DNA from 2 places in the Psychrobacter sp. P11G3 genome. Region 2 is predicted to be linked to the other one. Evidence: riboswitches for the same ligand, from Rfam matches in the RefSeq annotation. Region 2 holds a riboswitch; the other holds the start of a gene.
The links. A riboswitch is a leader RNA that binds a small molecule or an ion and turns the genes downstream of it on or off. The one in region 2 is predicted to bind thiamine pyrophosphate.
Positions count from the first base shown of each region.

Region 1: linked by a shared signal. The riboswitch ahead of AK824_RS11340 (ABC transporter substrate-binding protein) and the one ahead of thiC (phosphomethylpyrimidine synthase ThiC) in region 2 are both predicted to bind thiamine pyrophosphate.

Region 1 is NZ_CM003596.1:2,800,759-2,807,234, forward strand. It holds gene AK824_RS11325 (YeiH family protein) at 1-465, shown strand, start outside; gene AK824_RS11330 (cold-shock protein) at 647-856, opposite strand; gene AK824_RS11335 (YbaN family protein) at 1,100-1,522, opposite strand; gene AK824_RS13580 (hypothetical protein) at 1,809-1,985, opposite strand; TPP riboswitch at 1,946-2,062, shown strand; gene AK824_RS11340 (ABC transporter substrate-binding protein) at 2,214-3,110, shown strand; gene AK824_RS11345 (VWA domain-containing protein) at 3,220-4,518, opposite strand; gene AK824_RS11350 (hypothetical protein) at 4,527-6,245, opposite strand.
Region 2 is NZ_CM003596.1:106,856-113,331, forward strand. It holds gene AK824_RS00465 (hypothetical protein) at 149-997, shown strand; gene AK824_RS00470 (fructose bisphosphate aldolase) at 1,173-2,063, shown strand; gene thiC (phosphomethylpyrimidine synthase ThiC) at 2,188-4,236, opposite strand; TPP riboswitch at 4,551-4,695, opposite strand; gene pstS (phosphate ABC transporter substrate-binding protein PstS) at 4,989-6,155, shown strand; gene pstC (phosphate ABC transporter permease subunit PstC) at 6,365-6,476, shown strand, end outside.

The DNA.
Region 1 (6,476 bases), 560 kb from region 2:
CAAGTCGTAGTCGCAGGTAATGCAATCAATACTGAGATTGGCGATACCGCTGTTGTGACCAAGATGATACGCGTTATGATGCTCGCGCCTTTCCTGCTTGTGTTATCTTTTGCGCTAACCAAAGATCGTACCGTAGATGATTCGACTCTAGAAGATAAAAGCAGTAAAAACGAGACAGCGTCATTTATGACTCGGGTCAAACAAGTCAAAGTGCCATGGTTCGCGTTTATCTTTATCGGTATTGTGTTGATACATACATGGGTGCCGATGTCTGAGAGTATCGTACGCAGTATGGTGATGCTAGACGATGTGCTACTTACAATGGCTATGTTTGCATTAGGTCTGACCACGCATCTAAGTGCGATCAAACAAGCTGGCGTTAGACCGCTTATTTTGGGTGCCATTATGTTTGGTTGGTTAATACTGGGCGGTGGTCTGATTAATATCGGCATTAGCTTTATATAATAAGCTAAATGTCCATTCTTAACTGCTGATGTCATTGCACAATATAAAAGGCCTCCAACTTTCTATGTCGGAGGCCTTTCTACATCTGTCATTTCATTTAACACCAAATGATAGACGAAAAAAAACGAACCCGAAGGTTCGCTTTTCTACATCTATTTATCTATCTGTCTATAAAGACAAATTAGATAGCAACGATGTTATGTGCTTGTGGGCCTTTTTGGCCTTGAGTTACAGTGAACTCAACTTCTTGGCCTTCAGCCAAAGTTTTGAAACCTGAACCAGTGATTTCGCTGTAATGAGCAAAAACGTCTGCGCCAGTTTCTGGAGCGATAAAACCAAAGCCTTTAGCTTCGTTGAACCACTTAACTGTACCTTTTTGAACGTCTGACATAGTATAATCCTACTTTTAAATTTATTAATGGTCTAGTGACCGGTAACGCTTGCAAATAGCTACTGAACGATAAATATTAAAACGAAGGATTATAACTAATACTACGAGGTAATGATTTGGTGCAGAACTGCTCTTAAGCTTGGGCGTATTATAAGGGGTACATCCCAGTATCGCAAGTCTTATCTCATGTTTCGTGTAACCAGAGCCGTTTATTGACCGATTTTGGCGCAAATTGCAACAGATTTAGGCATTTGGTAAACGGAACAAATATATCGCTACCCCACTACAGACAGCGGCTACCGCCCATGCCATCCACATCATATCGGCAGGCAAACGATAAAATAACATAATTGTCGATGCTGCCATCATAACCGTCGCTAAACACTTGGCATAAAGCGGAACGGCATGATTTGCTTCCCAGTCACGGACAAATTTACCAAAGTATTTATGATTAATCAGCCAAAAATGAAAACGTCGAGAACTGCGTGCCCAGCAGCCTGCTGCTAGCAAGATAAAAGGCGCGGTGGGCATCACTGGCAACAATATACCGATAATACCTAAGATAAAAAACAGCCAACCAAGCGTCACAAAGGTCCAACGCAGCATTGGGCTGTTGGATTGATCCGTCTTGGGTCGGTAATAGAACGCTTTTTTATTATCGGTCATATAAGTTGTCGGTCGTGTAAGTTGTCAGTTATGCCAAATGTCAGTTGTTTAAAGTAGCGCCTATTATATAAGCGGTGGCATAGAAGGCTAATCATGCAATATCGCCCGTCTGCGCACAAGACTATTTATATAAGGTTTTTGCTATTGATAGGTATGTTTGGTTAGTAATTGGGTAAGTACCAATGATAAATGCTGCACTTTTTTATTAACACGTCGATTAAAAGCGCTTATAAAAAGCTGTCATAAATGAGAACTTTTATAAAGAGCGATTAACGAACACCAGTCATCACCTGCCATCGTCTTTCCCGATACGCGCTTGCATCCCATCTTGTAAGTCGTCTATGATGATGCAGTAACTATCGATAATAGCCATTCGCAGTACGGATTCATTAGCAGTACTGATCAAAAACAATGTAATACCAATCAATCTTGTCGGGGTGCTTTGATTTAACGCTGTAGACACAGCCCACATCATCGCTGAGAGACACCCGTGAACCTGAAGCAGTTAGCACTGACGTAGGAAACAAGCGTGACACGCCTTAATAGGTCTACAAATAAGAGCAGTCTATAGAGGATGTCCTGTTATGAACGCACCTCTAGTATTGAGACCTTACCTTTCTTATTTGGCCTTTCTTGTTTTACTTTAATAGTATCAGTCTGATTGTTTTCCATACCTAAAAAGGAAACAACCATGCAGCCGACCACCAAACTTACTCTGACCCTCGAATGGTTTTTAAACCCTGATCATCTGCCCTTTATCGCTGGTGTGACCACAGGCGCATATGAGCAGGCAGGGCTTGATATTACTATCATCGAGCCAGATGACCACTATGATGGCTTTGCCGAATTACAGAACCAAAGTATCGATCTGCATGTAAATGAACCGATTCATCTGTTTGAGCATTACGCGCCGAATTTGCGTGCGCTTGGCTGCTTTTTTGAGACCGATGGCGGCATATTGATGCAACAGTCCAGCATGGATAAGCTCAAAAACAATCAGCCTATTCGCATCTGTACCCCTGCTGCTGAAGAAAAGACCAATCGTATTGGCTTTGAGATATTGGCGCGTTATGCCAAGAAAAATGGCTTTAGTATCAGCCGTGATAATGTGAGCTTTGTGCAAAAAGACTTTTATCATATAAAAAACCTGCAAGAAGACCCAAGCCTAGATGGTGCATGGTTATGTTTTTATAACTTTGAAGGCGTTGAAGCGACTCATGAAGGGCTAGACTTTACGTTTATCGATCAACACCTGTCACCCTATCCGAATTTTTCGGCGTTAGAGATTCTGACAACGGATGAGATCTATAGCGCGAAAAAAGACGCGATAGATACCTTTATCCAAGTGACCAATCAGATGACGGAACTGTGTAAAAATGATTCAGAAATTGCCCACCATATGTATTACGACTATAGTAAAACCGAAGCAGATATACTGATGGATGCCATTATTGATAATACGCTAGGCAGATTGATTACACCGATCAAGCCTGATGCAAGTAAGTGGGAAGAACTGCGCGAGATGCTAGCCGAGATCGATATCGTGACGTTGACTGATGAGCAATATCAATCGCTGTGGGCGCTATAGAGATTTTAGAAGTTAAGATATTTTGAATAACAAAAAACCGCCATCATATTTGCTGTGGCGGTTTTTTATTTAGCTGTCATCGAATAATGAGGTTAACGCAGTCATACTTTTATAGTGAAGTGACTATACCAAGCTGCTTGGCTTCTTTTAGCCACATTGGAAACTCTTCTAGCATGTTTTCATACAAAGCTTCTTCGCTAATGTCATCCAAATCATCGAGTTCAAAAAAGTCGCAATTATCAATCACGCGCCCTGTCATGTCGTCTAGTTTTTTGAGGATGCCATAACCACGACCACCTAAGCCCACAAATTGCCAAAATATCGGCAGTTTCGCGGCTTCCGTCATGACTCTCGTGATACCGCGATTGTCATTCACCCCGCCATCACTGATAAATAGCACGTAGACAGGCACATCCAAGCCGTCCTTTTGATAAAACTCCGTCACCGCTTTCATGACTTCTGCTTCATTGTTTATGCGTGGGCCAAGTGCCCATTTGCGCCAGCCGCCATGAGCGTTGTTGATAAAACCGTCATAATTGCTCAGTCCAATCTCGCCCAAATACTGCGGATCTCGGGCAAACGCCCAGCAGTCTAGTGCTTGGTCGTCATCGAAGTTCACTGCCAATGGCAATATGCGATTGACTACCTCTTGCACGCGGCCTTTTTTGTACTGTCTATTCATTGAACCTGAGGCATCTAACACCAACGCTACCTTTGCGGTTAATTGCTGCAATTGGCGTTTCTCAAGCGATATCGTGGCTTTTTTGGCCAGATTGACCAGTTTTGGCGCTTTGTCTAGCATGACCTTCTCTAACGACGGTTTTGCTTGCACTGGCGCTACGGTCGGCTCGAGTACTTGCGGGCTACTCTCTTCTACGTCACCACCGAAATGCTGCACGATGGCGGCAAGTCCACCATTAAAGCCTTGCGCGACGTTGGATACTCGCCAAACGCCACCCTTACGATACAGCTGCATCAGCATACTGGCTTGCTGCTGGGCAAAATCTGCTGCTTGATACGCTGCCTGCACTTTTTGCGACTGCTGCCAAATACCAATCTCTAACGATTGAATTTGATTGAGCGGCGTGTCGGCTGATAACACAAAAAACAAGCTGTCTATATTTGCAGCCAGTTTGGATAAGTTAACCTCAAACTCGGCTTGGATGCCTTTATTCGCCGTTGGCTGCGATTCGTAATGGGTAAGCTTGATTTGCCCGCACGGTGAGGTTGGCTGATTGTAAAACACCATGTAATCATCATTGATCAGTTTGCCCGCTGCGTCTAAGGCAAAGCAGCTAATGTCCATCTCTATTGGGCTTTGACGAGTGAACTTAAGCGTGATGGGTGCGGTGTCGTCAATAGCAAGATTGCTTAAAGGCGCGCGTTGTCCGACGGTGAGATGGTTCATGGTGTTCCTTAACGTTGAGTATGCCTCTTTACCGCAACAATAGTCTGCCAAGTAAGTATGACAAACAATATATAAAATAATAAGCTTGTAAATTCGAGACCCTCTCTACCCTGTAAGAATCTACTAAAAGGTAAAAAACTTTCTGCAATACTATTTGCTCTGACAGATAGAGTATTAAAATCACGATTCCAAAAATACTCGTTTTCAACAAAAAATCTATTGTGCCAATCAATAATTTCTGAGTAAATCACAACACTGATTACTAACCAAATTATGGGTAAAATATAATTACCACCAAAATTTGAAGCCCATCTATTGAAAAAAAGTATAAAGCGATTAAACCATTCCCCACCTTTAATTTTCAGCTCTCTTCTATAAGCCTTCATTTCTTCGATAAAGAACCTGTTTGCCTCAATTTTATTGCCTGCATCATCAAATGAGTTTTTTATAATTCTAAATGTTTCGCGATTTGTGTTTATTGGACTAATATAAACATTAAGAAAGTTAGGTGTATCTTTTAAGTTAGTTTTTGAGAAGTCTAATCCAGAATTAAATTTAACTCCTCTAAAACTAGAGAAGTCCATAAAAGTAACATATTTGAAAACTGTTAAGAATTTTTCATTATCCTTTTCCACTTCATTTCCAAAATTTACATCTTCAAATCCAGCAAAATCACTGAATATACATTTATCAAATTTTGCTTGTATAAACCTACTTCCAAATAGATCAAAAATTTTAGTGACGTTAGAGTTTTCAAAATTAAAAATATCAATATTTTTATTCTTAATTTCTAATTTTGATTTAAAATTTGTGTCTATTATTTTAAGCTCTTTAATGTTGGAACTGCCTGCTTTATACTTATAATCATGCATTTCAACTTCATTAAAATATTTGTCATCAAAACCATTTATTTTTAAATCAGTTTCAAAACTGCAATTAGATATTATTAATTTATTAAAACTATGACAATTTCTTATTCTTAAAAATTCGCTGTTACTGGTAGATAAAGCTACAAGAGCGCTCTTTTTTTTAATAGAATCTAAAACATCAGGAAAGCTAAAAAGGTTTTTTTTAAAATTTAAATTTTGGATATCTACATCTTTTAAAAAGTCACACTCAAAAAATACATTGCATAACTCTTGTTTATTATCATCTGAAGCAGATAAATAAACATTATTATGGAAATTACAACTTATATAACGGTACTTTTCACCAAAGCCATTCTTATAGAACGGAGTAATATAAATGTCTTTTATAAAATCACATAATTCAAAGTACATATTATCATTTGTACTGAGTCGACTTGAATCGAACTTACAGTTGATAAAATCTATTCTACCTAGTCTATATAGTACCTCCTTAGTTTCACTAGTTACATAAATTAGATTGTCGTCTTTCGGAAAGTGAATATCCTTAATACTTATACTAATAGATTTCAATCTATCACCTAAACTACTAGAGACACCTGAATACTCCCCTATGCCCAAATAGACTTTCAGATCATTAATATCCTTATCAAGAGCCTCAGCTTCGTACTGATTTTCACACTCTGATCGTAACTTTTCAAGTTGAATAAAAACCTCTTCTGATATATAACTTTCCAGTAATTCATAGAATTTCAGCAAATAACAATGAAAATTATTTTTATTTTTATCTTTAAGACTTAGTTGATATTTATCAAGTAAATCCGAAGCCTTATTAGAGAAAATAACAGAATTACTTTGCATATGTTTAAACTCTTTACTAAATTTATATTTCTCTAAAACTAAAACTTAATATAGCTAATACTATTAGACTGGATAGAGTCTATAATATCCAACAGTTAAGGCATGTTTTGGTTTTGCACCTCAATGCCAACCTACCCTATACTTTCTTACTTAGGTCACTCTTATTGTTCTTGCGCGAGGGACGAGCGCCGAGCGAAGCCTTTAAAAAGACACCGCCTCATGCATCGCATA
Region 2 (6,476 bases):
TATCCAAACTTATTTATAGTTTAAATATTGCTTTTATAAGCATGATTTCATTGCAAATATCAGCTGATTAGCAGGCATTTTATTTAATGGTTTTTATTAATATACGAACAGTCATAACTCAACATTGAAGTTCAAAAGGTAGCAGTGAATGGTGTATTTAATAATAGCGGTGCTATGTAGCGTCGCCGTCTCCGTACTTTTAAAAATATTGCGCCAGAAAAATATAGATATTCGTCAGACCATCGTGGCAGGCTATCCTATGGCTTTTTTACTGACTTGGGTGTTACTAAAACCTGATGTGGGGGCCATACATGCACTTGATAGCGCTTGGGGCATCATCATCGCGCTTGGGGTACTATTGCCTGCCGTATTTATCATTCTGGGACGAGCTATTGAAGCGGTGGGAATGGTAGCAACCGACGCCTCTCAGCGCTTATCACTCATTATCCCCATCGTAGCGGCTTTTTTGCTATTCGATGAGGTGCTGACTGGTACACGTATACTTGGACTGGCGTTAGGTTTTCTGGCATTAGGTGCGCTTGTCTATCGACCACAGCATAACGATGTTACTCGGCAAGCAAAGCATACGCCACTGTGGTTATTCGGGGTATGGGCAGGCTACGGCATTATTGATATTTTGTTCAAACAAGTGGCCAAACAAGGGGCGGCCTTTCCGTTAACTCTACTGGTTAGCTTCGGGGTAGCAGGTGTATTGCTTTTAATCTATTTGCTTGTCACGCGAGTACGTTGGCAAAAACAAGCGCTTATGACAGGTCTGCTGCTCGGCGCATTAAACATGGGCAATATTTATGCCTATGTACGGGCACACCAAGTGCTGCATGATTCTCCTAGTATTGTTTTCACTGGTATGAATGTCGGCGTTATTGCCGTAGCGACATTGATTGGCGTCGGTGTGTTTAAAGAGCAGCTGAACCGTATCAATATAATAGGATTAGTATTGGCAGTCTGCTGTGTAGGGGTACTGTTTTTGGCGTAATGGACTCTGTTCAAAGTATTGGTTTCATAATTTTTTAGCTATATTGTCACGTATCCTATATAGGCATACAAATCATCCTATGATAAGGTTATCTACAAATAACACGGCTTGTATGGAATAAAAAAGCTTAGTTTATGATATTTAACTTAACCAATAAAAATAGGATGCAGGCTCAATGGAATACGATAAGCAATTACAGCGTATAAAAAATGGTTCAGGTTTTATTGCTGCTCTTGATCAAAGTGGCGGCAGCACACCAAAAGCGTTAGAGACTTATGGTGTCAACAGCGACGACTATGATAATAATGAGGCCATGTTTGATCTGGTTCATGAAATGCGTGCTCGTATCATGACGTGTGACTGTTTTGATAGTGAGCGTGTACTTGGTGCAATTTTATTTGAAGACACCATGGAGCGTGAAGTCAATGGTAAGTCGACGGCTAATTACCTATGGGAAGATAAAAATATCGTACCATTTTTAAAGGTAGATAAAGGTCTAGCTGAGCAAATGAGCGGTGTACAAGTCATGAAGCCGATTCCGAATCTAGATCTATTATTAGATAAAGCAAAAAACTATCCCGTATTCGGTACTAAAATGCGCTCAGTCATCTATGAGCCAAACGTCGATGGTATCGAGCTTGTGGTACAGCAGCAGTTTGATGTGGCTAAGCAGATTATTTCAAAAGGCCTGATGCCTATCGTCGAGCCAGAGGTCAATATTGATAGCACTCAAAAGCATGAGTGCGAGCTACTGTTGAAGGCAGATATCTTGCGCAATCTGGAACGCTTGAATGACGAACATCAAGTAATGCTCAAGCTGACGTTACCAGAAGAGGCAGGGTTTTATCAGGAGCTGATTGACCATCCTAAAGTGCTCAAAGTAGTGGCGCTGTCTGGTGGTTATAGTCGTAGCGATGCTTGTGCCAAGCTCAAACAAAACCCAGGTATGATTGCGAGCTTCTCGCGTGCCTTTACCGAAGGCTTGAGTAAGCAACAAAGCGATAGCGAGTTTGCTGAAACCATCAACGCCTCAATTGAAGAGATTTATGAAGCATCAAAAATGTAAACGTAGTAAATAAAAACTCGTACATAAATCATGAGTAAATAAGCCAAAAAAAGCCCTACTAGATAAGTGTGCAAATACTTAAACAGTAGGGCTTTTCTTATTTCAAAAGTATAGGTTATTAACCCTACACCTCTTTATATAACTGACGTCCTTCGTTGTTATATTTCTTAGTCATCTCGGCCATGCCTTGGCGAATTTCCTCAGCAGTGGCTTCACCAACTTGTCCAACGAGCTCTGTATCTACCTCTTTGATTAAGTGACCAGCATCGGTTAAGTCGCCTGTTTGCGGCGTTACTTTTTGGTTAGCGGCATCTTTATCCAGCCCTGCTGCATATTCACGCACGTTTTGAGTGATTTTCATTGAACAAAACTTAGGGCCACACATGGAGCAAAAGTGTGCCGATTTGTGTGCGTCTTTTGGCAACGTCTCATCATGATATTCGCGTGCAGTATCAGGATCGAGCGCTAGATTGAACTGATCATCCCAGCGGAATTCAAAACGTGCTTTAGATAGTGCGTTATCACGAGCCTGTGCTCCTGGATGACCTTTAGCAAGGTCAGCAGCGTGTGCAGCGATTTTATAAGTAATAATGCCGTCTTTGACGTCTTTTTTGTTTGGTAGACCCAAGTGTTCTTTTGGCGTGACATAGCACAGCATCGCTGTACCAAACCAACCAATCATGGCAGCTCCGATGGCGCTAGTGATATGGTCATAACCTGGGGCGATATCTGTGGTTAATGGCCCTAAAGTATAGAAAGGCGCGTCAGCACATAGCTCAAGCTGCAAGTCCATGTTTTCTTTGATGCGGTTCATCGCGACGTGTCCAGGGCCTTCGATCATCACCTGTACATCGTGCTCCCATGCGACTTTGGTTAATTCACCAAGCGTACGTAGCTCACCGAACTGCGCTTCATCATTGGCATCTTGCAAGCAGCCAGGGCGTAGGCCATCACCTAGACTAAATGCTACATCGTACTGTTTCATAATCTCGCAGATGTCTTCAAAATGCGTATATAAAAAGCTTTCTTTATGATGGGCAAGACACCACTGCGCCATGATAGAGCCGCCGCGTGAGACGATACCTGTCAGACGTTTTGCGGTGAGCGGCACATAGCGTAATAGCACGCCAGCGTGAATAGTAAAGTAATCGACGCCTTGCTCTGCTTGCTCGATCAACGTATCACGGAATATCTCCCATGTTAGGTCTTCAGCAACGCCATCGACCTTTTCTAATGCTTGATAAATCGGTACCGTACCAATCGGCACAGGAGAGTTACGGATTAGCCATTCACGGGTTTCATGAATATGATTACCCGTTGATAAATCCATGATGGTATCCGCACCCCAACGCGTGGCCCACGTCATTTTAGACACTTCTTCATCGATAGACGAACCCAACGCTGAGTTACCGATATTGGCATTAATTTTCACCAAGAAATTGCGCCCGATGATCATCGGCTCAGACTCAGGGTGGTTGATATTGTTTGGGATAATAGCGCGTCCAGCCGCTACTTCATCACGAACAAATTCAGGGGTAATGATTTGAGGCGTATTGGCACCGAAGCTCTCGCCATCGTGTTGACGCATATCGGTCAGTTCATGCTGCTTTTGCGTTTCGCGTATGGCGATATATTCCATCTCAGGAGTGATGATGCCACGGCGTGCATAGTACATTTGCGTGACGTTCTGTCCTGCTTTGGCGCGACGCGGTTTATCAATATGAGCAAATCTAAGGTTAGCAGTGCTGATGTCGCGGGCACGCGCTTGTCCGTATGAGCTGGATAGACCGCTTAATTGCTCGGTATCATTGCGTTCTGCGATCCAGTTCTCACGCAATTTTGGCAATCCACGTGTTAGGTCGATATCGACATTAGGGTCGGTATATACACCCGAGGTGTCATACACATAAAACGGTGGGTTATGCTCACCATCTTTATCTCCAGTGCCACCAACAGGCGTATCAGCCAAGCTGATTTCACGCATCGGTACTTGGATGTCAGGTCTTGAGCCTTCGATATAGACTTTTCGTGAGGCAGGTAAAATACGGTGTAGGTCGCGCGCATCTTCTTCGAAACGAGCATCGCTTGCGGCCCTGTGGGCAGGGGTTTTTAGCGCATCTGCTTTCTTATCTGCTTTGACGTTGGTCGTGTCAGCAGCATTTGAAGCAAGCATTGAGTTGTCGGCTGGGTTATGCGTTTGGGCTTTCGGTGCAATTGAAGTGGTGTCTGCAGTAGTCATATGCTGTCCTAGCGTGTTGGTTTTTGAATAAAATCAACACCGCCAGTATCTGCGGGGGTAGGCATCCATCATCTAGACAAATTTATATCCTGAACCCACAACTTCGACCAAAAAGTATCGTCGCGTATGGTGGTCATCAAATATTGGACGCAGCTTGATATCCTCTCTTCTTATCTGGCTATGCATCACGCATATTAAGACAGTAGTGACGATAAAAATGTATTTCTACGCGCCCTTTGCCATAAATAACAAAGTGCTTGAGACTTCCCTGCGTCGGTACTAACCGCATCAGGTTCGGCGGGTGATCTCTCAGCGAATGTATCAAGGCGACTACTTTAATAAAGCAAGTTTAATAAAGTGAGCCAAAAATACACCGCACCCCGAGTCTGTCAGTGTTGTAAATCAGCCTTCATACTAACAAAATTCTGTACCAACGGCTAATAGTATTTGGATACAAATATTCTGCGTCAAACACACGGTTCAATATTTTCGTGAATAATTTTTCTGAGTGTTAATAGATGAGGATGCTTAGTATTACTAGGTTGTAGACAAATTATTCAAATATTATGTAAAGCGAATGAAGGATTCTAGAAGTTGTCATTAAACTGTCATAAAGATTTGGCAAGATAACACGCATATCACAAGCAATGCTTTTTTATACCGTTGTTAAACTTCAGGAGTCCTACATGCGTTATTCGTTATTAGCAGTGGCCGTCAGTTGTACATTAATGCTTACGGCGTGTAATAAGTCAACAGATACGGCGGAGCCAACTGCTGATACTAGCAGTAGCGCTGTGACAACAGCTGAAACAACCTCTCAGACAGCATCTTCTGCTACGTCAGATTTTAAATCTGCTGAAAATATCGCTATGAATATTACAGGTGCAGGTGCATCATTCCCGCAGCCTATCTATGCGAAATGGTCATATGACTACAATGCTGCTACCGGCGGCCAAGTCAACTATCAGTCGATTGGCTCATCTGGTGGTATCAAACAAATCCAGTCAAAAACAGTAGATTTTGGTGCTTCTGATGCACCGATGACGCCTGAAGAGTTAGATGAAGCAGGTTTGATTCAGTTCCCAACAGTTATCGGTGGTGTTGTACCAATCGTCAACATTGATGGCGTTGAGCCTGGTGCATTAAAGCTAGACGGCACAACGTTGGCTGATATCTATTTGGGTAAAATCAGTAACTGGAATGACCCTGCGATTAAGGCGATGAACCCAGATTTGACCTTGCCAGATGCCCCAATCACAACGGTATTCCGCTCAGATGGTTCAGGTACGACGTTTAACTTTACTGATTATCTTGCCAAGGTTTCACCAGACTGGAAAGACACTGTTGGCGTTGATAAAACTGTCAAGTGGCCGACCTCTGCGACTGGTGCAGGCGGTAAAGGTAACGAAGGCGTCTCAAGCTACGTAAACCGCATGAAAAACTCGATCGGTTATGTTGAGTATGCTTACGCTAAGCAAAATAAGATGTCACATACTGCGCTGAAAAACGCAGCTGGTAACATCGTACAGCCATCTGCTGAGACGTTTGCTGCGGCAGGTGATATCGATTGGTCACAACAAGAAGGCTTTTATAAAGTCATCACCAACTCTGAAACTGACCAAGCATGGCCTATCGCTGCTGCGACCTTTATCTTGGTACATAAGCAACCAGAAAACCCTCAGCAAGTCGCTGGCGTGTTGAATTTCTTTGACTGGGCTTATACCCAAGGTGATGACAGCGCCATGGAACTAGACTACGTACCATTCTCTGACACGGCAGTGGCCTTGTTCAAAGAGAAGTGGAACGAAGTGAAAGGTAGCGATGGTCAGCCTGTCTACAAGCCAGCTCAGTAATTTGTTTCTGCTAAATGCTATTTAGCAACCGACAAGTCATCCTCTCGAATAGCTATTCTCCGGTAGTTGTTTGAGGGGTTTTAACACAGCAAATTTGATGAATACATCTCGATAGATATAGTTACTCATACCATTTAAGTTTGCTGTGTTAAGACCTGATATACATTTTTTTAATATTTCGATTCATCCCATTCAATGCTGAGACACTTATGACAGACTTAAGGTCCCAACTGGCTAAACAAAAACGTTACGACGCTTTATTTGTTAACTCTACCAAAGCGTTTGCCATACTCGTCCTCCTATCTTTAGGGGGCATTTTGG